DNA from 2 places in the Paenibacillus sp. FSL H7-0690 genome. Region 1 is predicted to be linked to the other one. Evidence: predicted binding sites of a transcription regulator. Region 1 holds the regulator's gene; the other holds the start of a gene.
What was found. Region 1 encodes CtsR, which represses protease genes until heat stress. Its sites were predicted from a motif close to ATGGTCAATAAAGGTCAAACA; they were not measured.
Positions count from the first base shown of each region.

Region 2: a site for CtsR is predicted at 14,016-14,036, ahead of clpP (ATP-dependent Clp endopeptidase proteolytic subunit ClpP). Genes of this name have one in related genera too.

Region 1 covers NZ_CP150281.1:6,302,389-6,318,366, forward strand. The annotation lists gene gltX (glutamate--tRNA ligase) at 1-1,256, opposite strand, end outside; gene ispF (2-C-methyl-D-erythritol 2,4-cyclodiphosphate synthase) at 1,308-1,796, opposite strand; gene ispD (2-C-methyl-D-erythritol 4-phosphate cytidylyltransferase) at 1,793-2,491, opposite strand; gene MHI32_RS27885 (PIN/TRAM domain-containing protein) at 2,587-3,675, opposite strand; gene pssA (CDP-diacylglycerol--serine O-phosphatidyltransferase) at 3,853-4,590, opposite strand; gene disA (DNA integrity scanning diadenylate cyclase DisA) at 4,655-5,731, opposite strand; gene radA (DNA repair protein RadA) at 5,745-7,112, opposite strand; gene clpC (ATP-dependent protease ATP-binding subunit ClpC) at 7,299-9,767, opposite strand; gene MHI32_RS27910 (protein arginine kinase) at 9,803-10,867, opposite strand; gene MHI32_RS27915 (UvrB/UvrC motif-containing protein) at 10,896-11,420, opposite strand; gene MHI32_RS27920 (CtsR family transcriptional regulator) at 11,451-11,912, opposite strand; gene MHI32_RS27925 (GNAT family N-acetyltransferase) at 12,207-13,379, opposite strand; rRNA gene rrf (5S ribosomal RNA) at 13,801-13,917, opposite strand; rRNA gene MHI32_RS27935 (23S ribosomal RNA) at 14,046-15,978, opposite strand, start outside.
Region 2 covers NZ_CP150281.1:183,428-199,405, reverse strand. The annotation lists gene MHI32_RS00965 (hypothetical protein) at 279-641, opposite strand; RNA gene ssrA (transfer-messenger RNA) at 939-1,303, opposite strand; gene smpB (SsrA-binding protein SmpB) at 1,505-1,984, opposite strand; gene rnr (ribonuclease R) at 3,274-5,607, opposite strand; gene secG (preprotein translocase subunit SecG) at 5,962-6,195, opposite strand; gene eno (phosphopyruvate hydratase) at 6,427-7,713, opposite strand; gene gpmI (2,3-bisphosphoglycerate-independent phosphoglycerate mutase) at 7,787-9,331, opposite strand; gene tpiA (triose-phosphate isomerase) at 9,333-10,085, opposite strand; gene MHI32_RS00925 (phosphoglycerate kinase) at 10,112-11,293, opposite strand; gene gap (type I glyceraldehyde-3-phosphate dehydrogenase) at 11,410-12,420, opposite strand; gene MHI32_RS00915 (sugar-binding domain-containing protein) at 12,534-13,586, opposite strand; tRNA gene MHI32_RS00910 (tRNA-Arg) at 13,855-13,929, shown strand; gene clpP (ATP-dependent Clp endopeptidase proteolytic subunit ClpP) at 14,123-14,719, shown strand; gene MHI32_RS00900 (GDSL-type esterase/lipase family protein) at 14,809-15,447, opposite strand; gene MHI32_RS00895 (DUF4163 domain-containing protein) at 15,559-15,978, opposite strand, start outside.

The DNA.
Region 1 (15,978 bases):
TCAACCTTAGCCAGAAAAGCAGACAATACCTCAGGAACTTGGCTTTCAGCCAGAACCTGTGCTGCTTCCGTTTCTAATTCTAGGTGACTGCGGAAGAACAGTTCCGATAGCGCCACGATGTCAGAAGCTGCAGTCATCTGCTCTTGATACAACGCGACAAGGCTTTCCGCCCATGCTTGTTGCTCTTCGTTCAGCTCAGCAGGTATTTTACCCGCTTTTTGCAGATGTGGAATAGCTAGCGCAGAGATCCGTTTAGGATCAGCATGCTTAATATAATGATTATTCAGATGCGCCAGCTTGTTTTTATCGAATACAGCCGGGCTTTTGGACAAACGGTCCGCATCAAAAATAGAAATAAGTTCTTCTTTACTGAAGATCTCTTCTTCTCCCTCTGGAGACCAGCCAAGCAGAGAAATGAAGTTAACCAGAGCCTCAGGTAAGTAACCCAATTCATCATATTGCTCGATAAACTGAATAACGGATTCATCCCGTTTGCTGAGCTTCTTGTGGTTGTCGCCAACAATAAGCGTCATGTGACCAAATAAAGGTGGCTCCCAGCCAAGCGCTTCATAGATCATAAGCTGGCGGGGTGTGTTGGAAATATGGTCTTCTCCACGCAATACGTGAGTAATAGCCATCAGATGATCGTCAACAGCTACCGCGAAGTTATAGGTCGGAATTCCGTCCTTCTTCACAATAACAAAGTCACCCATTTCTTTTGTGTCAAAAGAAATACTGCCTTTTACGAGATCATCAAACGCATACGTACGATCTTCTGGCACACGGAAGCGAATGCTAGCCACTCGTCCCTCAGCTTCAAAAGCTAAACGTTGCTCTTCAGTCAGATCACGGTGTTTGCCAGAATAACGAGGCGTTTCTCCGCGGGCAGTCTGTTCTTCACGTTCCGCTTCCAGCTCTTCCTCTGTGCAATAGCAGCGGTAAGCCAAACCTCTGTCCAGCAAATCCTGCCAATGTACACGATATAAGTCAAGACGTTCTGTCTGACGATAAGGTCCGTACTCTCCGCCCACATCAACGCTCTCATCCCAATCCATACCCAGCCATTTCAAATACTTAAGCTGGCTCTCTTCACCACCAGCGACATTGCGCTTTACGTCTGTATCTTCAATTCTGATAATGAATTTACCGCCTTTATTACGGGCGAACAGATAGTTAAACAGCGCCGTTCTGGCGTTACCTATATGTAAATGTCCCGTAGGGCTCGGTGCGTAACGCACCCGGACTTCATCCGTCATTGTATTCCCTCCGCTTCATATGGTTGAACTTAATTTACTACTTAGACCATCTCAAGATGATATCACATCTTGGAGTAGACAGACAATAGATTGTGCGGCAATTCCTTCGCCGCGTCCGGCAAAACCAAGCTGCTCAGTTGTAGTAGCTTTAACATTCACCTTGGACGGGTCAGCATTAAGCGCACGTGCGATAATCTCGGTCATTTGTGGAATGTACGGAGCCATCTTAGGCTTTTGGGCGATAATCGTTGAATCGATATTTCCCAGCTTATATCCTCGCTCACGAGCAAGTGCCCATACCTCTTCTAATAACTTCAAGCTATCTGCGTCCTTAAAAGCTGGATCTGTATCCGGAAAATGTCTGCCAATATCACCAAGTCCAAGTGCGCCTAGAATCGCGTCACTAACTGCATGTAGCAGCACATCTGCATCGGAATGCCCAAGCAATCCTTTTTCGTATGGAATCGTAACTCCCCCAATAATACAAGGCCTGCCCTCTACCAGCTGATGCACATCAAATCCTTGTCCTACAGCGATCATGATTGTCCCTCTCCCCTGTTTCTTTCTGTGAATTCTGCATAATCCAAATCATCAGGTGTCGTAATCTTAATATTTCTGTAGCTTCCCTCTACCACAGAAACCGGAATCCCCGCACGCTCCGCCAAGCTGGAGTCATCGGTGCCCAGAAAGCCATCCCGCTCCGCCGCTGCATAAGCCTCCAGCAAATCAGAAAGACGAAAAGTCTGCGGGGTTTGAATCGCCCACAGACTTCGCCGATCCGGCGTAGACAGTACTTGTCCTTCATTATCCACCTGTTTGATCGTATCCTTGACGGGTACAGCAAGAACCGAAGCACCCATCTGCTTCGCTCGTTCGTAGCAAGCCTCAATTTCATTTGGCTGTACAAACGGACGAACACCATCATGTACCATTACCCACTGTGTCGTAAGTTTCAACAACCCTTTATGTACGGAATGCTGACGCTCAGATCCACCAGTTACTATAGCCTTAACCTTGTCCAGCTTATAGAGCTGTATCCATTCCCGGCAGCGTTCAATATCCTCTTCACCGGTTACGAGCACGATTTCAGAGATCAATTCGTGCTGCTGGAATACCTCCAGCGTATGAACGATAATCGGCTTCCCCTGCAGTAACAAATATTGCTTGCTCTCCGCAGTTCCCATTCGCGTTCCTCTGCCTGCCGCCACAATGACGACGCCCACACTGTTTGACATTAATCTGGCTCCTGTCTTTCACGTATAATCCCATCATAACGTGTTTGGCGGGCATTTCCAACCCATAGGACAGTCCCCATACACTTTATCTTCACTTATTGCGCTTTTTCCAAAAGTTTTGGCTTAGCAAATATCATTCGGCCAGCCGAAGTTTGCAGCACGCTAGTGACCAGAACCTCCATCGTAGTCCCGATATATTCACGTCCGCCTTCTACAACAATCATCGTTCCATCATCTAAGTAGGCTACCCCTTGCCCATGTTCTTTGCCATCCTTAATGACCTGAACTACGATTTCCTCACCAGGCAGCACTACAGGCTTCACAGCATTCGCCAGATCGTTAATATTCAGAACGGAAACACCCTGCAATTCGCAAACCTTATTTAAGTTGAAATCATTAGTGACTACTTTACCTTGGAGTACCTTCGCTAACTTCACTAACTTACTGTCAACCTCAGAGATTTCTTCAAAATCTCCCTCATAGATCAATACCTTCACATCAAGCTCTTTTTGAATTTTATTGAGAATATCAAGCCCACGCCGTCCCCGGTTCCGCTTCAACAGATCCGAGGAATCAGCAATATGCTGGAGCTCTTCAAGCACGAATTCAGGTATGACAATGGTTCCCTCAATAAATCCCGTCTTACAAATGTCAGCGATTCTTCCATCGATAATAACACTTGTGTCGAGAATTTTATGTTCCTCAAGCCCGCGGCCTTCCGGCTCAGCCGCTTGACCCCAGCGTCCAGATGTCCACAGTGCAGCTAGCTCCTCTTTTTTCTCCAAACCGATCCGCAGCCCCAGATATCCAAAAGCTAACGTAGCTGGCACTTGCAGCAGCTGCCCAGCTTTCCCAAGCCAGATCATTGCAGGGTATAACAGGAGAGATAACAGAAGCCCCCCTGTTAGCCCAGCTGCACTTGCAGCTAATTCATTCATTGGAATACGCGAACAGTAGTGAACCGCCTCCCGCAGTTTTGAACCTCCCCATTCCGCGCATAAAGACCCCGCAAACAAAAAAATAATGGCACCCAGCACCGTAAATAAAATGCTTCCTTCTACAGGTAAGCTTTCACCCAGCTTTTCCATCCCCTTGGGGAATCCTCTTTCGAGCGCATGGTATAGCGAAAAACCTGACCAAGCACCACATATTAAGGCAAAAGACAAAATCACTTTTTTCCACATAACCTAACGCACCTCCTTTTTATTCATCCTAAATGGATCTATTCCTCACCAGTATGTTCCAATTTTCAAGACGATAAACTTGGGGTAGCGCTGGAAATGCAAAAAGGCTTTGCCATCCCCCAGGGAAGACAAAACCTTTGGTCATAATTTATTCAGTTACCTTACCTTTTGGACCGATTAACCGTTCTTGGAATGATACACTTTATCCTCTGAACGGCTACGACGACGATGACGGCGTCTGGCTGTCAACCGATCAATATTTTGCTTAAAGCCGTATAATGCGTAAATTCCAAGTAAGACAAAGATCAGCTTAGCGATTTGCTCTGGGAACACAACAGCTACAGCCACTGCAACAACAATAACCACTGGCGCTCCAACCACCGCTTTTTTCGGCAATCCAATCTTTTTGAAGTTAGGATATTTAACAGTGCTGACCATCAAATAGGATAAGAGCAGTGTAGCAACGATCATAAACGGAGCCGAAACATCTTTATTAAAAAGAGCTAATGTGGCCAGTACACCACCTGCAGCAGGAATTGGCAAACCGATAAAATAACCCGGAACCCCCGGACGAACATTAAAACGGGCTAAGCGCAAAGCACCAAACACCGGAAAAATCGCAGTTACTGTCCAGCCTAATGCAGAGTTCAAATCCTGCAGGCTTGAGACGTACAAAATAACGGCCGGTGCGACTCCGAAAGAAACGACATCAGATAAGGAGTCCAACTCCTTGCCAAATTCGCTTTCGCATTTTAGAGCGCGAGCTACTCGACCATCTAAGCCGTCTAACAGCATAGCAATAATAACCATGATAGCGGCCATGCTAATCTTACCGTCAAACGCCATCATGATACCAAACATTCCGAGCATCAAATTACCTATCGTAAAAAGACTCGGAATTGATTTTTGTATCATTTCTTCACCTCAATTTTCTAACTTTGGCCTTTAACGTCCCCAATATTACGTGATTGTATGTTATTTACATTTGCCTGTCAATAAGAACTTGCTTCTGTAAACGTTTGAGCCCATCCTGAATATTACGGGCCCGCACCTCCCCAATTCCGTCCACTTCATCCAATTCAGCTATGCTTGCGGACATCAAATTAGGCAGCATTTCAAACCGCTCCACCAGATTGTGAATGATCACATTCGGAAGCCGCGGAATTTTGTTAAGCAGGCGATAACCACGTGGAGTCACCACTTCTTCAGAGGTAATTGCCGTAGAGGAATAACCCAGTATACGGGCAATATGGTTATCATCCATCAGATCATCATCGCTTATCCGTTTGAGACCGGCGATAATTTCACGGATTTTATCTTCCTGCTCTTCCTTAGCATAGTCTCTGTATAGAAGCCATGCTTCTTCCTCTGTATTTCCAACCAGTTCTTCCATCTGCATGCTGATCAGGCGTCCTTCGTTGCCCAATTCGTTGATATAGCGTTTGATCTCCATTTTTATGCGCAAAACCATCTCTACACGCTGGATAACACCCACTACTTCAGCAACGGTAACAATGCCCTCATATTCTGAAGCTGACAAATTCGTCAGTCCTTGCGTGAGCACTGCTTTATACTTCTCGAGTGTCTGAATCGCTTGGTTAGCCTTTGCCAAAATAGCCCCGATCTCTTTGAGTGCATAACGTATCGAGCCTTGATAGAGCGTGATGATATTGCGGCGTTGTGAAATGGAAACCACCAGCTTACCCGTTTGCTTCGCTACCCGCTCCGCGGTCCGGTGACGGATCCCCGTCTCGATGGATGAGATAGAGGAATCCGGTATAAGTTGTGTATTAGCATACAATATACGCTTTAAATCCTCACTTAGAATAATAGCTCCGTCCATTTTAGCTAGCTCATATAAATAATTGGGTGAAAAATCGCAGTTAATGGAGAATCCACCATCCACTACGTCCATCACCTCAGGACTGTACCCTACGACAATAAGTGCCCCTGTCTTAGCGCGCAGCACATTCTCCAAACCTTCCCGAAAAGGTGTACCCGGTGCCGCCAGTCTGAGCAGATCATTCATATTCTCTAATTGGTTATATTCTTTCATATCCCTGTGCCCCCTAATCTAACGCGACCGATAGTGCATCTGCTACGGTACTGACGCCAATAATCTGGATATCTTGCGGGTGCTTCCATCCCTTCATGCTCTTTTCAGGCATAATCACCCGCCGGAAGCCAAGTTTTGCGGCCTCCTTAACGCGCATTTCCGCGCGCGAAACGCCTCTTACCTCACCGGTAAGTCCTACTTCTCCGAAGAAAACGTCGTAAGGTTTTGTTGAAATATCACGAAAACTGGAGGCGATACTAATAGCTACAGCTAGATCAATCGCCGGTTCATCCAGCTTTACTCCCCCGGCAACATTCAGGTATGCATCCTGATTCTGCAGGAACATGCCCATCCGTTTCTCGAGTACAGCGATAATAAGTGCCATCCGCTGGTGATCCATGCCTGTGCACATTCGCCGTGGGGAAGGGAAGTGGGTGGCAGCAACAAGTGCCTGAAGTTCTACAAGCACAGGTCTAGTTCCCTCCATACTTGCCACCACAGTAGAACCAGCCACGCCAAGCGGACGTTCCGATAAAAAGAGCTCCGATGGATTCTCTACTTCGGTAAGCCCCGCTTCACCCATTTCGAAAATGCCGATTTCATTCGTAGAGCCAAAGCGGTTTTTTACAGCCCGCAAAAGTCTATACGTATGATGCCGCTCACCCTCAAAATACAGCACGCAGTCCACCATATGTTCAAGCATCCGTGGTCCAGCAATAGCCCCTTCCTTGGTAACATGACCAACGAGAACTGTTGCAATTCCACGAATCTTAGCGATACGCATAAATCTTGTCGTACACTCCCGAACCTGGGTCACGCTGCCTGGCGCACTCGTTACTTCTGGCATAAATACGGTCTGAATAGAATCGATGACAAGAAATTGTGGCTGGATTTGTTCGATCGCTTCTTCTATGCTTTCCATATTTGTCTCACATAGTACATAAAGCTCCGTTGACAACGCATCGAGGCGATCCGCGCGCAGCTTAGTTTGCCTTACCGATTCTTCGCCCGAGATATACAGTACTCGCAATCCCTGTGTTGTAAGGGCGTGCGAGGTCTGTAATAAGAGCGTAGATTTACCGATTCCTGGGTCTCCCCCTACTAGTACCAGCGATCCTGGTACGATCCCCCCACCGAGAACACGGTTAAGCTCACCTATACCTGTCAGTATGCGCGGTTCCTTGTCACTTTCTATACTTATGATCGACTGTGCCTTTTCTTTACTATGAAAAATAGGGGCATTCATTCCCTGTGTTTTGACTACGCTTTCCGTTTCCTCCACCATGGAGTTCCAAGCCTGGCACCCTGGGCATTTCCCGAACCATTTTGGCGATTCGTATCCACAGTCGGTGCAAAAAAATTTTGTTTTTGCTTTAGCCATTTGTTCTCCTTACGGTCCGAACTGTTTACAATTCGGATCATTTTCTTCTAATGAAAGTTTACCATTTCTACCCCTTTAACGAAAGGTCATTCGGTATTTGCATTAAATGTATATTTTAAATTGATCTATTTCCAATAAAAAAAGCTTCCGCTCCTCTATAAATAAGGAGTGAAAGCCTTGTTTATTTTATTCGGATTCTACTTCTTTTTCAAGCGCTGGCGCTACTGGAGCGTCCACTTTAGTCACCACAAGTTCTCCCCCGACCTCATCAATATTGAGGGAATCACCCTTTTGGATATTTCCTCTCAACAATTCCTCAGAAAGACGGTCTTCAATATGCTTCTGAATTGCCCGACGCAATGGACGTGCACCAAAGGCTGGGTCATAACCTTCTTTAGCCAAGAAGGCCTTCGCTGCATCCGTGAGTACGAAATCAACATCATATTCACGCAGGCGCTTGCGCAGCTCATCAGACATCAACGTAACGATCTCAGCGATATGTTTCTCATCGAGTGAGTGGAAGACGATGATTTCGTCGATCCGGTTCAAGAACTCTGGACGGAAGCTCTTCTTGAGCTCTTCCATAACCTTGCCCTTCATATTGCCGTATTCTGCTCCTGCATCTTGCACAGCCGTGAATCCAAGCGTTGAATTCTTCTTGATTGCCTGTGCGCCTACGTTAGAGGTCAGAATGATAAGTGTATTGCGGAAGTCAACTACCCGGCCTTTGGAGTCGGTGAGGCGACCATCTTCAAGCACTTGCAGCAAAATGTTGAATACTTCCGGATGTGCTTTTTCAATTTCATCAAGCAGTACTACCGAGTATGGTTTACGACGTACCTTCTCTGTTAATTGGCCGCCTTCTTCATAGCCGACATATCCAGGAGGGGCACCAACTAAACGGGATGTGGAGTGCTTTTCCATGTATTCCGACATATCAATACGGATGACCGCATTCTCATCGCCGAACATGGCTTCAGCAAGCGCACGAGCCAACTCAGTTTTACCTACACCCGTAGGACCGAGGAAGATAAAGGAGCCCATTGGACGTTTCGGATCTTTAAGACCCGCACGCGCCCGGCGCAATGCCCGGCTGACAGCCTTAACAGCTTCGTCCTGACCAATCACTCGTTCATGCAGCAGAGCTTCCATGTTAAGCAGACGGTCGGTCTCTTCTTCTTTCAGCTTGCTTACAGGGATTCCCGTCCAGCTTGCAACAACCTGTGCGATATCTTCAGGTGTAACTTCAGAATCGGTGCGTCCTTGTTTTTCTTTCCACTGGTTCTTAGTCGTATCAAGCTCTTCACGGATTTTTTGCTCCGTATCACGCAGGGCAGCCGCTTTCTCAAACTCTTGGCTCTGAACAGCAGAATCCTTCTCCTTGCGGATATCATCCAAGCGCATTTCTAGTTCCTTCAGATTTGGCGGGATAGTGTAAGAGTGAAGCCTTACTTTAGACCCTGCTTCATCGATAAGGTCAATGGCTTTATCCGGCAGGAAACGATCCGGAATGTAACGATCAGACAGCTTTACAGCTTCCACGATAGCTTCATCCGTAATTTTCACACGGTGATGTGCTTCATAACGATCGCGAAGTCCAAATAAAATTTGTACCGCTTCTTCTGGAGATGGCTGATCCACCGTAATCGGTTGGAAACGACGCTCCAAAGCTGCATCTTTTTCAATGTATTTACGATATTCATCCAGCGTAGTCGCACCGATGCACTGAAGTTCTCCGCGGGCTAAAGCCGGCTTAAGAATGTTGGAAGCATCAATAGCACCTTCTGCGCCACCAGCACCGATCAGCGTATGAAGCTCATCGATAAAGAGTACGATATTCCCCGCTTGGCGAATCTCATCCATGATTTTCTTGAGGCGGTCTTCAAACTCACCGCGATATTTAGTACCAGCCACTACCGAGCCCATATCGAGCGTCATTACGCGTTTGTCGCGCAGTGTTTCTGGAATTTCATTATTAATGATTTTTTGGGCCAAGCCTTCAGCAATAGCTGTTTTACCAACCCCAGGTTCACCTATCAACACCGGGTTGTTCTTCGTCCGGCGGCTCAGTACTTGAATAACACGTTCAATTTCCTTGCTGCGACCGATAACTGGATCCAGGTTGCCATCCTTGGCATAAGCCGTCAAATCGCGTGCTAGACCGTCTAGAGTAGGTGTGCTGACATTAGCAGGTGTTCCGCTATGACTGGATGCAGCCTCGCTGCTTCCCAGAAGCTGAAGCACTTGCTGACGAGCTTTGTTCAAGCTGATGCCGAGGTTATTAAGCACACGAGCCGCGACACCTTCTCCTTCACGAATAAGTCCTAGCAGAATATGCTCAGTGCCGACATACGTATGTCCCAGCTTGCGGGCTTCGTCCATCGACAACTCGATTACTTTTTTGGCGCGAGGAGTATAAGCAATGTTCGTAGGTTGTTCTTGGCCTCTGCCAATCAGTGTCTCCACTTCGTCCTGGATTTTCTCAAGACCCAGACCCAAAGCGATTAATGCTTTAGCAGCAATGCCGTCTCCTTCACGAATAAGTCCTAGCAAAATATGTTCTGTGCCAATATTGTTGTGTCCTAAACGAACAGCTTCTTCCTGCGCTAGCGCTAGCACTTTTTGTGCGCGTTCCGTAAATCTTCCAAACATCATATCTCCTGCACCTCCATGAATAATAAATATCTATATTAATGTTGTGTTCCCAGTGTTTCTCGGAGCAGTTTCGCCCGATACATATCCCGTTCAGTGGCGTTCATCTCGTCACCGAACATTTTTTGCAGAAATCCTGGCTGTGTCTTAACGTTAAGCTCATTAAGCACGGAAATCGAAGGGCCTTCCAGTATGCCAAGGTCAACCCCAAGTCTCACATCAGACAGCCGTTGTGCGGATTCTTTAAGCTCCATTAGAGCTGCATAACACAAAATCCCATAAGATCTTTTGACTCGGTCTGTAATTCTTAAAGCGGAATCTACAAGCAGCCTTTCACGGGCATTTCGTTCATGCTCTATAATCTGGGTGACTACACTGTGAAGGTTCTCGATGATTTCACTTTCCGTTTGACCGAGAGTAATCTGATTGGAAATTTGAAAGATATTCCCTACTGCTTCGCTGCCCTCACCATAAATTCCTCTTACAGTCAATCCCACTTGATTCACTGCTGACAATATGCGATTGATCTGTTGGGTCATTACTAGTGCTGGCAAATGCAGCATTACTGAGGCACGCAGCCCTGTACCCACATTGGTGGGACAACTGGTCAAGTATCCTCTTTTATCATCAAAAGCGTAATTCACAGCCGATTCGAAGATATCATCGATGGCTGTCGCACGTTCCCATGCTTCTCTTACCTGAAGACCCGGGAACAGACATTGGATCCGCAGATGGTCTTCTTCGTTAATCATGATGCTAACCGACTCATCTTCATTTAATATCACAGCTGCGCCACGTGAATCATTAGCCAGATTAGGACTGATGAGATGTTTCTCGACCAATACCTTTTTATCCAGTTCATTCACTTCAGCAAGCTTTATTAGTTGAAAAGATCCGAATTCGGCAGCAGTTTCCCCATGAAACACAGGGGCCAGCAGCTCTAATACTTCTTCCGATTGCTCTAAGGAAGCAAGCATAGGGAATGGAAGATGCTCTAAATTACGTGCAATACGCATACGGCTGCTAATTACAATCTCGGAGTGACTGCCTCCCGAGCGCATCCAATCACTAAGCGCTTGTTCAGTAAATCGGAGACTTGACATGTCATATCCCCCCTATATATCAAAGACTTTACTCTTGTGCCATTTCTTTTTCAAGTTGGCGAATTTGATCCCGCAGCTCTGCCGCAGTTTCGAATTCCTCCTGTGCGATACTTTGCTGTAATTCCAGCTTCAATTCATCAATTTGCCGCTTGAACACAATTTGTGCTCCAGCACGTTTAGGAATCTTGCCTACATGCGAAGTGCTGCCATGCACCCGTTTAAAGAGCGGGTCCAGTGCACTGTTGAAATATTTATAACAGGAGCTGCAGCCAAAACGACCCAATTTGCTAAACTGCGAGTACGTCATTCCACAATTCTCACATTGCAGACTCTGCGTAGTCTTCGTAGCAGCCGTCTTTTCCTTACCGGCCCCTTCAAGATCAAGCAGACCGGACAGCAAGCTGTGAATGGAGAATCCTCCAGCAGTTCCCGGGATCAGTTCACCCTTCTCCCGCGCACAGCTCTCGCAGATATGAAATTCTGTCTTCTCTCCATTCACGATCTTGGTGAAATGGAGTGTTGCTGGCTTGACGCCACATTCCTGACATTGCATAAGCGAAAGCCCCTCCCTTATGATTGACAATTATTTGCCTAACAAAGAGATTAACATCGCCTTCATAATCTTGGCCCGAATCTCATCCCGATATGGAATCTTAACCGTTAGGCAATCCCGAGAAACAGCAGCGCGCATAAGACACGCCTCACGCTTGCTTAGAAAACCAGCTTCCTCCAGTTGATAAATCAACCCTTCGGCAGCGTTCTGATCTATCCCGCCACCTATAGTATGGTTTAAATGGGCATGCAGTGCCACGTTGGGCGGCAATTCAAAACGTTGAATACGAATATATCCCCCGCCACCACGTTTACTTTCCACCACATAGCCTTTTTCCAGTGTAAAGCGTGTACTAATAACATAATTGATCTGTGACGGTACGCATGAGAACTGGTCCGCCAGGTCATTTCGCTGGATTTCCACCGTACCTTCGGGACTTTCATGCAAAATATTCTTCAGATATTGTTCAATAATATCAGAGATATTGCGCATCACTCATCCTCCAGTGCTCTTTAAAGCTTCATAATATCGCTTACGGCCCGCATCCTTAATGACATTCATTAGTGAACTTCATTCATATAAGTCTGAAGAAAACTTCACGAATTCAGAGGATCGCACTGTATGTCATCAGGTGCGTTGACTTTGACTTTCTTTGACTTTTTAATATTATAACATATTCTGTGCTAATTCCAAGAGGATTCTCTTATTTTTCACTTTTTTCAGCGAATGTATTCGGAAATAAAGAACTCTCCCAGCATCTTTCGAAGGGGAGAGCCTAATTATTTTCTAAAAATGATCAAAAAGTGCAGTTTCAGCTTGCGGTATGATTTCTTCGAGCCATTCCAGAGCCGTCGGATTACCAGTCACACGTCCATAACGAGCCAGCTCTGCCGGGCGTTTATATCCAAACATTAGAATCGTCAGCGAACCAATATCACAGCTTAAGTCAGCTGCATCCCGTTCACCCTCTATACGCAAGAAAGCTGCTGCTCCCTTTTCGGAGACAGTCCATTCCCACAACCCGTCATTCCATGGGGCATATTTATCTTCAATATAGATAACCTGTTTCTTCTGACTGTTGTGACGCTTAAAAGAATAACTCTCCACGAATGCTTTAGCATTAACAATACGCGCCATAAAATAAGGATAATTCTCCTGCTCTATACGCGGATCAGGCAGCAAAAAGGGTAACATATCATCGGATGGCACCAGTTTTAGCGATGCACCGGTCACCATCGAATCGTGATTCGCAAGAAATGTCCATAGCCCCTGCCGGGCCTGTTCGTTCAAAAACACAAATTCATCAATGACCAGCTCTCTATTTTCTATCTTATATAGTACGTATCCTTCAGGTTCCCCAAGCTGTGAATAAAATACCGCAGTCTGACCTTCATCATCCAGAACAGAGTTTTCCCACCAGTCCAAATCACGCTTAAGTGTTCCGTTATATCTAACTGCAAAACGATTGTATAAGTTGTCCAATACTTCGATATCTATAACACCACGTCTTACCTTGCCCTCAACTTCAACCTTCTTGGGAAACTTGGCAACAGGAATGGAGTATTTCTTATATTCACAATAAACTTCCCAACCAAATTTGCGATAAAAGGGGATCAAGAACGGATGCAGAAAAGATAATGTCTGCCCCGCCTCATTCATCGTTTGCAGCGTATGCGCTAGGAGCTTTGCCACATGCCCCTGTCTGCGATTCTCTGGCCATGTCGCTACCCCTGCGAGCCCTCCCATAGGTACTAATCTACCTTGTATGTACACTTCGAACGGAAGAAGAGTAAGTTTAGCTTCCAAAGTACCTTCTTCAAAAGCACCCCATACGCGTTCTGCTTTAAATCTTTCCTTAGCATTCGCCCTTTTCTCACTAGGCAGCTTATATTGAAAAGCATATTCAGATAAATCCATGCTTAGATCAAACTCTTCTGAGTGCAACTGTCTGATATCCACAAAACTCACCTCATCATTTATGAATTTACTTTTATGGTTAGTATAACAAGAGAGTGTATTGTGTGCGAATTATAAGGATATTTTTCGAACTTTTTTTAGTTATCCACAGCCTTAGGCAGTTTTAAAAATAGTCTTGTAATCTTGTTCTATTCAAGTTAAAATAATTATCCACTTATTAATCCCTCTATCCACATAAATATGACTATATCCACAGCAACCCGTGTATTACTTAGGTTTTCTGTTGACAGATCTACATAAATATGTACTTAATCCACACCATTTGGTGATTTTTTGCCTTTTAATCATCTATCCACATGTGCGTAAGTTTTCTGCAAATTCCAATGAATTATCCACAAGTTTTCCACAATCTATAATAGACGCAAAAAAGCCACTGTCGAGTTATCAACAGTGGTCTATTTGTGCTTGGCAACGTCCTACTCTCCCAGGACCCTTCGGTCCAAGTACCATCGGCGCTGGAGGGCTTAACGGTCGTGTTCGGGATGGGTACGCGTGGAACCCCTCCGCTATCGCCACCAAACATGCGTCTGTCAAACAGACGCTGCCGCGTGAAATTCGGTTCATCACCAGAAGTGACAATGAATTTCTAAGCGTATTTCAGGCTTGATGCCTGAAAACTGAATCCGAAACAAATCTGCATTCTACGTATAGGATAAGCCCTCGACCGATTAGTATTGGTCAGCTCCATGCATTGCTGCACTTCCACCTCCAACCTATCTACCTCGTCGTCTTCAAGGGGTCTTACTAATTGGGAAATCTCATCTTGAGGGGGGCTTCACGCTTAGATGCTTTCAGCGCTTATCCCGTCCGTACGTAGCTACCCAGCCATGCTCCTGGCGGAACAACTGGTGCACCAGCGGTACGTCCATCCCGGTCCTCTCGTACTAAGGACAGCTCCTCTCAAATTTCCTGCGCCCACGACAGATAGGGACCGAACTGTCTCACGACGTTCTGAACCCAGCTCGCGTACCGCTTTAATGGGCGAACAGCCCAACCCTTGGGACCTACTTCAGCCCCAGGATGCGATGAGCCGACATCGAGGTGCCAAACCTCCCCGTCGATGTGGACTCTTGGGGGAGATAAGCCTGTTATCCCCAGGGTAGCTTTTATCCGTTGAGCGATGGCCCTTCCATGCGGTACCACCGGATCACTAAGTCCGACTTTCGTCCCTGCTCGACTTGTAGGTCTCGCAGTCAAGCTCCCTTATGCCTTTGCACTCTGCGAATGATTTCCAACCATTCTGAGGGAACCTTGGAACGCCTCCGTTACTCTTTAGGAGGCGACCGCCCCAGTCAAACTGCCCGCCTGACACGGTCCCCGTACCCGATAAGGGTACTAGGTTAGAACCTAGATACGATCAGGGTGGTATCCCAACGGCGCCTCCACCGAAGCTTGCGCTCCGATTTCTACGGCTCCCACCTATCCTGTACAGATCGTACCCAAATTCAATATCAAGCTGCAGTAAAGCTCCATGGGGTCTTTCCGTCTTGTCGCGGGTAACCTGCATCTTCACAGGTATTAAAATTTCACCGGATCTCTCGTTGAGACAGCGCCCAAGTCGTTACGCCATTCGTGCGGGTCAGAATTTACCTGACAAGGAATTTCGCTACCTTAGGACCGTTATAGTTACGGCCGCCGTTTACTGGGGCTTCGGTTCATAGCTTCGGGTTACCCCTAACCACTCCCCTTAACCTTCCAGCACCGGGCAGGCGTCAGCCCGTATACTTCGCCTTGCGGCTTCGCACAGACCTGTGTTTTTGCTAAACAGTCGCTTGGGCCTTTTCACTGCGGCCCCCTCGTGCTATTCACACTACCGGGGCACCCCTTCTCCCGAAGTTACGGGGTCATTTTGCCGAGTTCCTTAACGAGAGTTCTTCCGCGCGCCTTAGAATTCTCTTCTCGCCTACCTGTGTCGGTTTGCGGTACGGGCACCTTCTCCTGGCTAGAGGCTTTTCTTGGCAGTGTGAGATCATGACCTTCGCTACTACAATTTTCGCTCCCCATCACAGCCCAGCCTTAATGATGTGCGGATTTGCCTACACATCAGCCTCACTGCTTAGACGGACATCCATCAGTCCGCGTCACTACCCTCCTGCGTCACCCCATCGCTCATAGCGGATTACGGTGGTACAGTAATTTCAAACTGTTGTCCTTCGACTACGCCTTTCGGCCTCGCCTTAGGTCCCGACTTACCCTGAGCGGACGAGCCTTCCTCAGGAAACCTTGGGCTTTCGGCGGATCAGATTCTCACTGATCTTTTCGTTACTCATACCGGCATTCTCACTTGTGTAGTGTCCAGCGCTCTTTTCAGTACACCTTCAACCCCTACACAACGCTCCCCTACCCCAGATACATAGTATCTAGCCATAGCTTCGGTGGTGTGTTTAGCCCCGTTACATTTTCGGCGCAGAGTCACTCGACCAGTGAGCTATTACGCACTCTTTCAATGGTGGCTGCTTCTAAGCCAACATCCTGGTTGTCTGTGCAACTCCACATCCTTTCCCACTTAACACACACTTGGGGACCTTAGCTGATGGTCTGGGCTGTTTCCCTTTTGACAATGGATCTTAGCACTCACTGT
Region 2 (15,978 bases), 800 kb from region 1:
TGATCTAATTTTAGGTGTAGACAACATGTCTACAAAAATAAATACTTTTAGTTCCCCATAATTCCTTGTCTGCATTCGTCTACAATTCAATCACTAAACAGCAAAAAAACCGCTATTTCAGCGGGTTTTCTTATGGGACTGAGGGGAGTCGAACCCTGACCGAAGATAACGGTACATAAGCTTCTATGAGTGTAATTACAGTTTTGATGTCACAAAATTCATGACTCCCACCAGAAAATTGTTTACGGTGTAGTTGTAATTCTAAAGTCAAAACTGTGCTATAGCGAAAAATCGGTAACACCCTTTTTATAGGAAAATTTAAGACTATATGTTTCTTCTTTTCCATAGGGCATTGTAGCAATTTTAATACGAGTATAATCAAACCTGCTATCTTTTAACACTCTCTTTATCAAGGCTATACTACGTTCTTCTTCCGTAATGATACAAAATATATTAAGAGCATATTTTTTTGGGTCGGAAATGCATTTGCCCATATCAAAGCCATCAACACAACCTAAGTTAGCATCTATTAGAGATATGTCCAGGTATTCCATTACTTTATCTCTTAACCAGTTATCACGTTGGCTTCCTTTTTCACTTTTTAGAGGATACTGTACTACTAACCAAAATTTTTCACTCATTCATAATCACCAGCCAATGAAGAGATTATTATAATAATTATAACAAAGAAACTTTGCAAAAGGGTATCGTTAACAATAGTATGGGAACCATCCTCATGCGGACGGTATTCGTGGTGGTAGAGAAATCTTTTGCAGTTTAAAAATATGCATACCAAACATTCCGAGACCTCATAGTAGACATGATAAACCACAAGTACACATTTGAGGAATTGGCTGAAATCATTAAAAAGCATTGCCTAACTTTAATTATGAGGATACAAAAAAGCGACCCCTAAAGGTCGCTTTTTCTAATACTCCATATGGAGCCGAGGGGAGTCGAACCCCTGTCCGAAGATAACGGCACATAAGCTTCTACGAGTGTAGTCACAGTTTTGATGTCACCCGAGTATCGCCCCGTAACCGGCTATACGTTGGGTCAGCCTGATTGTCTTCTTCAGCTCACCGCAGGCGGAGATGAGACAGCGTATCCCACTATTTGTTAGCCCCTATCCCTGTCACATGGGCGATGCAGAGTAGAAGCACGCACACAGTTTCTTAGGCTGCGAAAGCGTAGTTGTTTTGTTGTTTGCCGTTTAATAGGCTTTAGCGTTGATGAAGCGGACGCGTCCCCACTACTCGCTACTCATGCTCGAACTACCCCCGTCGAATCCAAGAACGGCCCCTCATTAAAAAGGGCGCTTCGGATCAAGCGGATCTTCCAAGCAAGAGAGATCCAATCTACAGCTTCTTATTCAAGAAAACTGTAACGAAGCAATAACTAACTTACTTACTCAGTATAGCACATTTATCAACACTTTAACACGTGGGTTAAAGGAATTGAAGGTTGAAACTGGAACTCCTTTGAATCGTCTAGTTCTCCCAGATTATCTGGCGATCTTTTGCTTATCACGCAGTACACGCTGGATATCACGTTGAGCATCTCGCTTGGCAGCCGAGTCACGTTTGTCATACTCTTTTTTACCTTTACCAAGACCAATCAGCAGCTTCGCATAGCCATTCCGCACATAAATCTTAAGTGGCACAATCGTAAATCCATCTCGCTTGGACAAGCCCAGCAGTTTATGAATTTGCTCCTTATGCATTAACAATTTACGTGTGCGTGTGGGATCAGTAGGATTGGCACGGTTACCTTGTTCAAAAGGGCTGATATGCATGTTGTGAATCTGAATCTCACCATTGCGAATCGTAGCAAAAGCATCTCCAATATTAGCGCGGCCATTACGCAGCGACTTGATCTCTGTACCCGTCAGCACCAAGCCAGCTTCATAAGTATCCTCGATAAAATAATCATGGGAAGCTTTCTTATTCTGGGCGAGTACTTTCCCGTCTGCTTTTTTACCCATGAGAATCACTCCTTGAATCATATTCATAAGTTAAAGTAACCATGTCTGTCTAATCTTAAACGACACAGCCATCGAACGTCTGATCTATATTGTAACAAATGGAATCAAGTGAGCGCAAGGAACCTTCAACCAAATATACCTCACCTAATTTGTCATATAGTTGTCAGTAACATTACCCAATATCTAGCATTTGTTACAAAAAAGCATTAAGCTGAGTTGATCTGGAGTTTTTCAGCAAATAGCGAAGTTACCCTTTTACTTGTGCGCCTTAATTAACAGATAGTTATCCACTAATCTCCACATATCTATATCCATATACCCTATTTACTTATTACCTATTTGTTCTCAATTATCCGCTTCCCCCTACTTGGATATACATCTATTCGACGCCTATTCAAATAGTGCTGCTTTTACCTATACTGTGCAATCCTATACTGTACCTATCCTCTACCTATTCACTTGCTATCACCTACGTTGTTCTATATATAAATGTATTTCGTGCAACTATTTAAGCCTTGTCACCGCCAAAAAACTAATTAGTTGCACTTTCTGCAGCTAAAAAAGCGAAATCAGACCAATTAGAGGTAACTCATCAGATTTAGATGTACAAAATGCAATTAGCTACCACTTTTACTACATAACCCAAATTTAACTGCACATAATGCAATTAACCAAGCCTGTTATGAGTTAAAAAGCACCGCCCCCAAGAGGGACGGTGCTTAGTATCGTTATAGAGTTACGCAACGCATAACCGTCATTTATTTCTTTTTACGCTTACGTGGTGCTCCTTCTGGAGCGCCGCCATTATTGTCACTTCGTTTAGAAGTAACTTGCTCAGACGTCTCTACGTTGCCTGGTGTCACGGACTGGCCGATGAACACGCCGCCTTTGGTTTTCTTTTTGCGGCGGCCTTTGCCTGTAGGAGCGCCGTTACGGCCTTCTCCACCGCCAAAGTTCCCCCGCGATCCTCGCGGCTGCGGAACTTCGTGCTGCCGTCCACGCCCCGCGACTCGCCGCCGGAGGCGTCGGACGCAGGAGCGCCGTATCCGCCTTTGCCGGAGCCAAAGCCGAAGCTGATGCCGCGTCCACCACCGGCACCGCCGGTGTCTCCGCCGCGGCCTCGCCCGCCGCTGCGCTCACGCGGCGCGCCTGCGTTGCCGCCGGCTTCGCCTCCGCGCTCTGCGCCCGGCGCAGCAACTACCCGGCTCGCATCCTCGCCGGCCTCGCGCCCGCGCTTCCGCTTACCGCGTCCGCCCGCTGCGCCAACACCGGCCGCTTCGCGCGGCCCTTCACCGGCGCGCACAGCTGCGCCCGGCTTGCCCTTGCCCGCGCCTGCAGCAGCGCCGCGGCTTGCCTTTACCGCCGCGTCCCTTGCCCGCGGCACCTTTGCCCCCGGCCGGCTTAATGAAGCCGCCGCCCGAACGGCCGCCCTTGCCTCCGCGGCCGCCTGCAAAGCCACCGCCGCGGTGCTCGCCTGGCGCGCGTGGCTTCATGTCGACCAACTCGAAATCGATCGTGTGGTCATCCATATTTACTTTGGCGACTCGGATCTTTACCTCGTCACCAATGCGGAACACACGCGATGTGCGCTCGCCAATGAGCGCCATATGACCTTCGTCGAAGTGATAATAATCGTCGCTCATTGCACTGAGACGAATAAGACCTTCGACGGTATTATCCAGCTCGATGAACATTCCGAAGCTGGTCACACTGCTGACCATAGCCTCGAATTCCTCGCCTACTTTATCCTGCATGTATTCTGCTTTCTTCAGTTGCTCCGTATCGCGTTCAGCTTCTACCGCCACACGCTCGCGTTCCGAGGACTGCTGAGCAATGTCAGGCATCCGGCTAGACAAATAATCATGCCGTTTCTGGGTCAGTGCCCCTCCATTCTCAATCACTTCACGCATTACGCGGTGAATGACCAGATCGGGGTACCGGCGAATTGGAGAAGTAAAGTGAGAATAGTATTCCGCAGCCAGTCCGAAATGGCCCGTGCTCTCCGCATCATACTTTGCCTGCTTCATGGAACGCAGCATCATCGTACTGATGACCGTCTGTTCCTTTGTGCCTTGGATTTGCTCCAACAGATCCTGCAAAGCACGTGGATGAACCGAATTGCCACGGCCCTTGACGTGATATCCGAAATTGGCCGCAAAAGCCATGAAATTCTGCAGCTTCTCTGGATCTGGATCTTCGTGAATCCGGTAAAGGAACGGAACCTTCAACCAGTGGAAATGCTCAGCAACCGTTTCATTTGCCGCCAGCATAAACTCCTCGATAATCTGCTCCGCTACAGAACGTTCACGCTTCACGATATCTACAGCCTTGCCGTTCTCGTCGACGATGATTTTGCTCTCTTCAAAATCAAAATCAACCGCACCCCGGCGCATCCGCGCATCGCGCAGCTTCATCGCCAATTCTTTCATGAGGCGGAAATCATCAATTAGTGGACTATAACGTTCCAGCAGCTCTGGATCTTCATCTTCGAGAATTTTACGAACATTGGAGTAAGTCATTCTCTCTTTGGTGCGAATCACGCTCGTAAAGACATCGTGCTTCACAACCTTCATTTGCTCGTTAAATTCCATTTCACAGGACATTGTTAACCGGTCTACCTGTGGATTCAAGCTGCAAATCCCGTTCGATAGACGGTGCGGCAACATCGGAATAACCCGGTCTACCAAATACACACTACAACCGCGGTCATAGGCTTCTTTATCCAGCTCAGAGCCTTCACGCACATAATAACCTACGTCTGCTATATGGACGCCCAGCTTGTAATGTCCATTCTCCAAGCGCTGTACGTTTACCGCATCATCCAAATCCTTAGCATCTTCGCCATCAATCGTAACAATGTTCAGCCCGCGCAGGTCGCGTCTTCCTTGCTCCGCAATCTCCTCTTCTGTAATTGAATCAGGAGCACTATCGGCTTCATCCATCACTTCAGCTGGAAATGCTTCAGGCAATTGATGTTTGCGGATAATGGAAAGAATATCAACACCCGGATCATCCTTATGTCCGAGAATTTCAATAATTTCACCCTCTGCCGCTGCTCGGCCTTCCGGATAACTCACAATACGCACAACGACCTTTTGACCATCTACAGCACCTTTAAAGGATTGCTTCGGAATAAAAATATCACGATTAATCCGCTTGTCATCAGGCAGCACAAAGCCATAGGTCTCCAGGTTTTGGAAAACACCTACCGTCTGCAACACGCCACGTTTTACAATACGTACTACTTCGCCTTCCATACGTCCGCCGGACGGACTTTTAGAGGTAATACGAATCAGAACGATATCGCCATTCATAGCTCCCTTAAGATCATTTGCATGGATATATACGTCAGGATGATCACGATCATCCGGGATTAAAAAAGCAAAACCCTTCGCATGTGCTTGTAAACGTCCACGCAGCAAATCCATCCGTTCTGGCACGCCATAACGTGCAGTACGGGTTAATACAATTCTTCCATCCTGCTCTAATTCAATCAGCAGCTCCTCGAACTTTTTAAACCCTTCACTATCCTCTAGAGCAAAATGACTCACCAGCTCTTCATAAGTCATTGGTTTATATGCAGTTTCCCGCATGAAATCGAGTAATATTTCTTGTGTTATCATGTTCGTCACCCCAGCCCTCCGCGGCTTCAAGCCGCTGGCAAATATGTATATCTTGTCCTGCCCTGCAGTAATGCCAAGTAAATTTTACCTTTACTACTTCATACCCTAGTATACACGAAATCAATCCTGCGCATCCCTGTTACTGTCATCCAAAGGTTAACACAGTACAAAATTTCCTTTAACTGCTGAAATACATCCATGCCAATTTCAGATTTACTTCCTATCGATCCAGCCTTTTTCTTTGCGAATATGAAAAGAAAAGCACCCTTAGGTGCTTTTTAACTCCTTTTAATATAACAAAAAAGCCTCCGCTCTATTCCATTTAGAACAGAGCGAGGGCTTACGGTAGATCTTTTAGTCGATTAGAATAGCAGCTAGAATCGCCATGATGAAGAAACCAGCAGCAAGTCCAACAGTTACACGTTGTAGTACAAGCTCCATACCACGAGCTTTTGTTTTACCAAAGAGATGCTCAGCACCGCCAGAGATGGCACCGGAAAGACCCGCGCTTTTCCCCTTTTGCAGAAGAACGACCGCAATAAGACCGACGGAAAAAATCAGGAGCACAACTTTCAAAAAGATATCCATTCACTTCCACCTCCTACGCCTAAGCATCACTATCTATGGTAATTTAGGTTATCACGATACATAAACAGTATTCTTATTTTATCATAGCGCTGTCGGTAATACAACAGCTTAGACTGTTAAGTCGTAGCTTTTCTTGCAAGATAAGGATAAACCTATTAAAGTCTATCTTCTTCAAATCATAAAAAAGACCCGCCATAACGGCGGGTCTTCGAAGTCTGCTATAAAAGCAGATTATCTTTTAAGGTTGTAGAAGGATTTCAGGCCGTTGTATTGAGCCAATTCACCCAACTCATCTTCGATGCGAAGCAATTGGTTGTATTTAGCAACACGGTCTGTACGGGAAGGAGCACCTGTTTTGATTTGACCAGCATTAGTCGCAACAGCGATATCAGCGATTGTGCTATCTTCGGATTCACCGGAACGGTGGGAGATAACTGCTGTGTAACCAGCACGTTTAGCCATTTCGATAGCATCAAAAGTTTCAGTCAATGTACCAATTTGGTTAACCTTAACCAAGATGGAGTTACCGATACCTTTTTCGATACCTGTTGCAAGACGCTCAGTGTTAGTTACGAACAAGTCGTCACCAACCAATTGGACTTTGTCGCCCAATTTTTCAGTAAGCAATTTCCAGCCATCCCAGTCGTCTTCGGACATACCGTCTTCGATTGTGATGATAGGATATTTTTCAACCCATGAAGCAAGAAGGTCAACATACTCAGCGGAAGTGTAAGATTTACCTTCGCCAGCAAGGGTGTATTTACCGTCTTTGTAGAACTCAGTGGAAGCAACGTCCATACCCAAGAATACGTCAACACCTGGTTTGTAACCAGCTTTTTCAATAGCTTCGATGATTGTAGTGATTGCTTCTTCATTCGAACCAAGGTTCGGTGCGAAACCACCTTCGTCACCTACAGCTGTGTTCAGGCCTTTGGATTGAAGTACGGATTTCAAGTTGTGGAAGATTTCAGCACCTGTGCGAAGAGCTTCTTTGAAGCTTGGAGCTCCTACAGGAAGAACCATGAACTCTTGAACGTCGATGTTGTTGTCCGCATGCTCACCACCATTGATGATGTTCATCATTGGTACTGGTAGAGTTTTAGCGTTGAATCCGCCCAGGTATACGTACAAAGGAATATCCAAAGCTGCTGCAGCTGCACGAGCTACTGCCATGGATACAGCTAGGATTGCGTTAGCGCCCAATTTACCTTTGTTAGGAGTTCCGTCCAAAGTAATCATCAATTTGTCGATGCCCACTTGGTCAAGAGCGTCCATACCGATAACTTCTGGAGCGATGATTTCATTTACGTTCTCAACAGCTTTCAGAACGCCTTTACCCATGTAACGGGATTTGTCGCCATCACGAAGTTCTACAGCTTCGTGAGCACCAGTGGAAGCGCCGGAAGGAACGATAGCGCGGCCTTTAGCACCGGATTCCAGATAAACGTCAACCTCTACAGTAGGGTTACCACGGGAGTCAAGGACTTCGCGAGCATATACATCAGAAATAATAGTCATGTAAGTTAATCTCCTTTTAACATTGTTTTGGTCTTACTTGTATAGCTTAAAATCAAAGGCGTTATACCTTACCTTACTTACGGCTAGCAATCATGGATTGTCCGGTCATTTCCGCAGGTTGCGGAAGTCCCATCAAATCTAGGATTGTTGGTGCTACGTCTGCAAGAATACCGGATTCACGCAATACAACATTCTCAGTAGTCACGATGAACGGAACAGGATTGGTTGTATGAGCTGTGAACGGGCGACCGTTCTCGTCAAATACCATATCTGCATTACCATGGTCAGCGATAATAATGGCAACGCCACCTTTGGCAACAACCGCATCCACTACTTTACCTACACACTCATCCGTCACTTCTACAGCCTTGATTGTTGGTTCCAGCATGCCGGAGTGTCCAACCATATCAGGATTGGCAAAGTTAAGAATGATAGCATCCTGTCTTTCCGCTTCGATTTCCGCTACGCAGGCTGCAGCCACTTCGTATGCGCTCATCTCAGGTTGAAGATCATAGGTTGCCACTTTAGGAGAGTTGATTAAGATCCGAGTTTCACCAGGAAGCTCCTCGTCACGTCCACCGCTAAAGAAGAAGGTTACATGCGGATATTTCTCAGTTTCCGCGATGCGCAGTTGCTTCTTGTTTTGTTGAACAAGCACTTCACCCAATGTGTTATCCAGGTTCTTCGGTGAATAGGCTACATAACCTTGTACCGTTTCGCTGAAAGTAGTTAGGCATACGAAGTGCAGGTTTTGCGGGAACAAAGGACCACGATCGAAACCGCGGAAATCTTGATTCGTGAACACTTGTGACAATTGAATAGCACGGTCAGGACGGAAGTTGAGGAATACGACGGAATCGCCGCTCTCTACTGCCGTTACAGGTTTGCCTTCACTGTTTACAATTACACTAGGTTCAACGAATTCATCAAATACCGAGTTTTCATAAGATGAAGTGATGGCTTGCACAGCATCCGTGTATTTAGGGCCTTCACCATAAACCATAGCACGGTAGGCTTTCTCTACACGTTCCCAACGTTTATCACGATCCATGGCGTAATAACGTCCGGACACCGTTGCAATTGTACCCACGCCAACCTCTTCGATTTTAGCTACTAGATCTTGGACAAACTTCTTCCCACTATCAGGAGCTACGTCACGACCGTCCATAAAAGCATGGATATACACTTCATGCATATCTTCTTTTTTAGCCAGGTCAAGCATAGCAAACAGGTGGTTAATATGGCTATGTACCCCTCCGTCGGATACAAGCGCATAAAGGTGAAGCTTTTTGCCAGTGTTCTTAGCATTTCTAACTGCGCTAACCAGGGTTTCGTTATCGAAGAACTCACCCTCGCGAATCGATTTATCGATACGAGTCAAATCCTGATAAACGATCCGGCCTGCACCAATATTCAAATGCCCTACTTCGGAGTTGCCCATTTGCCCTTCCGGAAGGCCTACAGCTTCACCGCAAGCAGTGAGTGTAGTGTTAGGATATTGTTTCAGGTAACGGTCATAGTTAGGTTTGTTGGCTTGAGCAACGGCATTACCTTCTGTCGTTCCACGCAAACCAAAACCATCCATGATGATCAAAGCTACGGGTTTTGGAGCTGACATCTTACTTCGCCCCCTCAACCAATTGAACGAAGGAATCCGGTTGTAAGCTGGCACCGCCAACAAGCGCACCATCGATGTCGCTTTGGCCCATGTACTCAGTTACATTCTCAGGCTTCACGCTGCCGCCGTATTGAATACGAACAGCTTCAGCTGTTGCTGCATCATACAGATCTTTTACAAGACTGCGGATGTAAGCAATAACTTCATTAGCATCTTGGGAAGTGGAAGATTTACCTGTGCCAATAGCCCAGATAGGTTCGTATGCAATAACAACTTTTGCTGCTTGCTCGGCACTAAGACCTTGGAATGCAGCTTCAGTTTGTACTTTACATACTGCTTTAGTTTGATCAGCTTCACGCTCTTCGAGCTTTTCGCCAACACATACGATAGGAGTAATTCCGTGACGGAATGCAGCATGCATTTTCTTATTCACGATTTCATCCGTTTCGCCAAAATAAGCACGACGCTCAGAGTGGCCAATGATAACATAGTCCACACCAAGATCACTTAGCATTACACCACTGATCTCGCCTGTGTAAGCACCGTTATCTTCAAAGTGTAGGTTTTGTGCACCAATCTTGATGTTAGTACCTTTTGCAGCTGCTACAAGTGCAGGCAGGTTAGTAAATGGAGCGCAGATTACAGTCTCAACGCCTTCTACTTCTGCTTTGCCTTTAATTTCAGCAATAAAGCTTTCTGCTTCAGGAACTGTTTTGAACATTTTCCAGTTACCTGCAATAATAGGTGTTCTCATGACTTATGTTGCCTCCTTCTTAGGTCTTACTTATCGTTCAGTGCTTCTACGCCAGGAAGCGCCTTGCCTTCCATGAACTCAAGGGATGCACCGCCACCAGTGGAGATATGATCCATTTGATCAGCCAGGTGGAATTTCTCTGCTGCTGCTGCGGAATCTCCGCCACCAATAACAGTGTAACCTTCAGTAGTTGCACAAGCTTTTGCTACTGCAAGTGTACCTTCAGCGAATTTATCGATTTCGAATACGCCCATAGGTCCATTCCAGACAACCAGCTTGGAGTTCTTGATAATATCGGCATAAAGTTCACGAGTCTTAGGTCCGATATCAAGTCCTTCCCAACCTTCTGGGATTTCATTGTAATCAACGATCTTAGTGTTAGCGTCAGCACCAAATTTATCAGCAACAACAACATCAACAGGAAGCATGAAGTTTTTACCAAGTGCTTTTGCTTTTTCGATGAATCCAAGAGCAACGTCAAGTTTGTCGTTGTCTACTAGTGATTTACCGATTTCAAAGCCTTGTGCTTTAGTGAATGTATAAGACAATCCACCGCCGATCAGGACGTTATCAGCCAAAGACAACAAGTTATCAATAACATCAATCTTGTCTTTAACTTTCGAACCACCGATGATCGCAGTGAAAGGACGTTCTGGGTTAGAAAGAGCTTTACCAAGAACGGACAATTCTTTCTCCATCAAAAGACCGGATACAGCTGGTAAGAAATGAGCGATACCTTCTGTCGATGCATGTGCACGGTGAGCCGCACCAAACGCATCATTAACAAACAAATCAGCCAATTCAGCGAATTGTTTAGCCAGTTCAGGATCGTTTTTCTCTTCACCTGGGTAGAAGCGAACATTCTCAAGTACAAGTACGTCGCCTTCGCCTAGCTCAGCGATTTTTGCTTTTACAGCTTCGCCAATTGCTTCGTCAGCTTTAGCTACGGGTTTGCCAAGGAGCTCGGACAGACGTTCAGCAGCAGTAGTCAAACGCATGGAATCTACGAATTCGCCTTTAGGACGACCCATATGACTCGCAAGAATGATCTTTGCACCGTTCTCGATCAAATATTTAATGGTTGGAAGTGTTTCGCGAATACGAGTATCATCAGTAATTTTACCGTCTTCTACAGGTACGTTGAAATCCACGCGTACAAATACGCGCTTACCCTTTACTTCTACATCACGGACGCTTTTTTTGTTCATGATTAATTCCTCCACACCCAAAATTGTTTCTAGCAGGAAACAAGAAATACATTTAGAAAGAGCGGAAACAAGGAATTTCTGTTTCCGCTCTATAGATGTTGCTTATATCAAGTCAATTACTTAGCGATTTTAGCGAATTTCTCCAAAGTACGAACCAATTGTGCAGTGTAGGACATTTCATTGTCATACCAAGCAACAGTTTTAACCAGTTGTTTGTCGCCAACAGTCAATACTTTAGTTTGTGTAGCATCGAACAGGGATCCGAAAGTCATACCTTTGATGTCGGAAGATACGATTTCATCTTCAGTGTAACCATAAGTGTCTGGATCGGAAGCTGCTTTCATTGCTGCGTTGATTTCTTCAACAGTAACGCTCTTATCAAGAACAGTTACAAGTTCAGTCAGGGAACCAGTTGCAACTGGAACACGTTGAGCTGCACCATCCAATTTACCTTTAAGTTCTGGAATAACCAGACCGATTGCTTTAGCAGCACCAGTAGTGTTAGGAATGATGTTCTCAGCTGCTGCACGAGCGCGTCTGAAGTCACCTTTAGCATGTGGAGCATCCAAAGTGTTTTGGTCGCCAGTGTAAGCATGAATTGTAGTCATCAAGCCTTCAACGATACCGAACTTGTCGTTCAGTACTTTTGCCATTGGAGCTAGGCAGTTAGTTGTGCAAGATGCGCCGGAAATAACAGTTTCAGTACCATCAAGAATGTCATCGTTAACGTTGTAAACGACAGTTTTCATGTCGCCAGTAGCTGGAGCGGAGATAACTACTTTCTTAGCTCCACCTTTCAAGTGTTTTTCAGCTGCTTCTTTAGTTGTGAAGAAACCTGTGCACTCAAGTACGATATCAACGCCTAGGTCGCCCCATGGCAATTCTTCAGGGTTGCGGTTAGCAAGAACCTTAACTTCTTTACCATTGACTTTGAAGAAGCCATCATGCACTTCAACATCACCTTGGAATTTACCTTGAGTTGTATCATATTTAAGCAAATGAGCAAGCATCTTAGCGTCAGTCAAGTCGTTGATTGCTACCACTTCGATACCTTCTACATTTTGAATACGGCGGAAAGCAAGGCGTCCAATACGTCCAAAACCGTTAATTCCAACTTTTACACTCATTGAATAGTTCCTCCTAGAATTCGTTTTATTTATTCAAAACAGACGGTGAGGTCTGTCATGACAACAATGTTAAGTATGATGCAAGAAGTATGTTATTGCCTGCAATCTAAAAACTACGAAGATAGCTGTAGTTGATTGTCAATTTCCTTGCCTATTTCTACTGCAGCAGCCTCGTCCGTGACGAGAATATTCTCCTGCCCGAAACGCAGCATGGCATGAATGGCTTTGGCCTTGGGTTTGCCTCCTGCAATACCGATGACTTTCTCTGTCCGGATAATATCTTCTAGACGTAGACCCATCGTAAGCATGGTATGGACAACCTGACCCTCTTCATTGAAATAATAGCCAAAAGATTCGGCCACTGCCCCTTCACCCTGGATTTCCGAGACTGTAGCCTCGTCCAGTTTGCGGCGGCGGGTCATTTCAATGGCATCCCCAATCCCATGTACAATAATACGCGAACTACGGATGGTTTGTACAATCTCTCCAATATTAGAGTCAAGTGCCAGCGATTGGTATGCATCCCCGCTAAGCAAATCAGGGACATGCAACAACCGGTAGTTGGCTCCAACCCGCTTTGCCATTGTTGAGGCAATCGTGTTGGCTTGAATCTCCATACTCTCTCCTAATCCTCCACGCGCCGGAACAAACCAAGCGTTCTTATAGGAAAGGGACAACGGCGGTGCCAGTTGATCAGCCATATCGGCAAGCGTCGATCCACCTGTGACGGCAACTGTATCATCTGCGCGAAGTATACTCAGCAGCGCTTTCGCACCCGCTCGGCCAAGCTCTCGTTTGGTGAACGGCGATGACTCACAATCACCCGGTACTACAATAACTTTATCCAGACCATACGTTGCTCGAATTTTCTCTTCCAGCTCATCCAGACCAAATAGGCTCTTAACAACCGGCTCTAGCAAATCAAGCAGTCTACGTCCAGCAGCGCTAATGCGCATGCCAACACTCTCGATCTCAATAAGCCCTTGCGATTTCAGAAGATCCGTCTCGGCACGCAGTACCCGCTCAGTCATATCTAGCGAAGCGGCTAGCGTTCTGCGCCCAATAATATCGGACAGCATGATCTGATGAAGAATCGTGTACCGTCTCTTAAGGGTTTCCATGAGATCAGGCAGAAGCTGCTTTTGGATATCTAATAAATTACGCATACTTTCACTCCTGCAACTTCGTCTTCCTCTATTCCCTTGTTCATGGTCTCAAAACGTCCCGGGTAAACTTTTTAAGTCCCACCCATATTCTAACCAAATATTGCTCGAAGCGCAAGTCTTCCGAGAGTAGAATTCTCAAGCGCTTGTCTTCTTATACATTAATAAGGTCAGAAAAAGATATAGCGCCCGATGCCTGTCCCTAGAGCGCTTGTCCAGTATTAATATTACATTGCAATTGTGTAAAAATTGTATTATAATCATTTTTGTTGCGCCCGTGGTCCAATGGATATGACGTAGGCCTCCGAAGCCTGAGATCCAAGTTCGATTCTTGGCGGGCGCGCCATTAATTTCATTTTTGCACATAATTTAGTAGTGCCTATACTACTACTTAACCAAAGAGCCGCTTGTCGGCTCTTTTTTTTGAATATAAGTTTGACTTTCTTTGACTTTTTGTTTGAATTTGTTTATCATGTGGGTAATACGGCAAGAGTAAAAATGAATACATTTGAAGAACCAATATCAAGGAGGTTTTCCACGTGAGTTATATTCCTATGGTAGTAGAACAGAGCAACCGCGGCGAGCGCGCTTATGACATCTATTCCCGCCTGCTGAAGGACCGCATCATTTTCCTTGGAACGGAGGTTAATGACGTGGTAGCCAATTCTATCATCGCACAAATGCTGTTCTTGGCTGCCGAAGATCCTGACAAGGACATTCACCTTTACGTGAATAGCCCAGGCGGTTCCATTACTGCAGGTATGGCTATTTTTGATACAATGCAGTACATTAAACCAGACGTTTCCACCATCTGTGTGGGTATGGCAGCTTCCATGGGAGCTTTCCTGCTAAACGCTGGCGCCAAAGGCAAACGCTTCGCACTGCCTAACAGCGAGATCATGATCCACCAGCCTTTGGGTGGTGCTCAAGGTCAAGCAACGGACATTGAAATCCGTGCCCGCCGCATCCTTAAATTGCGCGATAAGCTGAACCGTATTCTAGCAGAACGTACGGGTCAACCTCTAGAACGTATTGAGAAGGATACAGATCGCGACTACTTCATGACTGCTGCAGACGCGGCTGAATACGGTATCGTAGATAAAGTAATCGAGAAGACATTGCCTAGCGGTGTGTAAGCTATAAAGTAAAAATATAAAGAGGCTGTGCTCTATCCGTTATGGTTAGAGCACAGCCTCTTTATATTTTATAGAAGACCTAAATCCAATTAAGCCAGCCCGCCATAACCTAGCGCATCCAGCTTCTCGGCAATTACGCGATAACCCCGGCCATTCGGATGCAAATGATCAATGGATAACAGCCCTCTCTCATTTCCTGCGAACTCACTGTAAATCGAAGCAAATCCACATACTCGGCTGCTGTACTGTGCTGCGTATTGATTAAACTGCCTGACCCACTCTGTCGCACCAACCACCTGAGGATAGGGGTTATATAATCCCACAATTCTAATGATAAAAGGTCTACGCGTCCTCGCCTTCAATTGTATAAGGATATTCATAATTGCAGAGAAATTTTGTTTGCATTCCTGAAGCGATCTGCGCAGTTCTGCGGATAAGTTGCCTTGCTGTCTTGCTGCTGATTTGGCCGCGTGAATCAAATCATTACCACCGATAGACACAGTGATGATATCGGCTACTCGAACGGCCTCACGCATCATGGAATTTCCGCGCAGCCGCTGCTCCAGCTCTGAAGTAGTCATTCCGTTCACGCCTAAATTCGTAGAGGCTACAGTAGTCCGCAGTCTCCCTTCTGCCATTCTACGGTACACCGGTACAAAACCGTTACCTGGCAGAGCACCAAATCCAGTCGTCAAGGAATCGCCAATTGCAGTATATTGGTAGCCCATAGCTCTCCCCCGTTCATAAACTAGTTACTCCCTTTAGCATATGAACAAGAGACAACTCTGGTAAGGGGGAGATGTCTTGTGCCGACATTAGCGGAGACGAAGCATTTCCATTTATTTTATGCCAGCAAACGGGCTACTGCCATCCGGCAAAAGCTCTTTGAAACTAAAAGTATACTCAGGGAAGCCTGCAGCATACGCTGTGTACTCATATAATTGGAAGAACAGAACAACCTTGTCGTCCTTCAGATAGAAATATTTCTCCGTATTCAATCCGTTGAATCCTCCCAAATAACTATCCTCTGCCTTCAGCAGCTTGCTCAGCTTTGCATTCAGCTGTTTTTTGTAGTTTGGATTAGCTCCAAACAGGTCGCCCAACAGTAGACGTTTACCATCCTTAAGCGAGAAGGTGAAGGCTTCACGGTTAGTCATTCCATGGGCGCCGCCCGTATCACTATACTGATGCATCACTATGCTGATCACACCATTCTGATTGTAGGTCACTACATAACCTGAATCATAGGTGTATTTGGG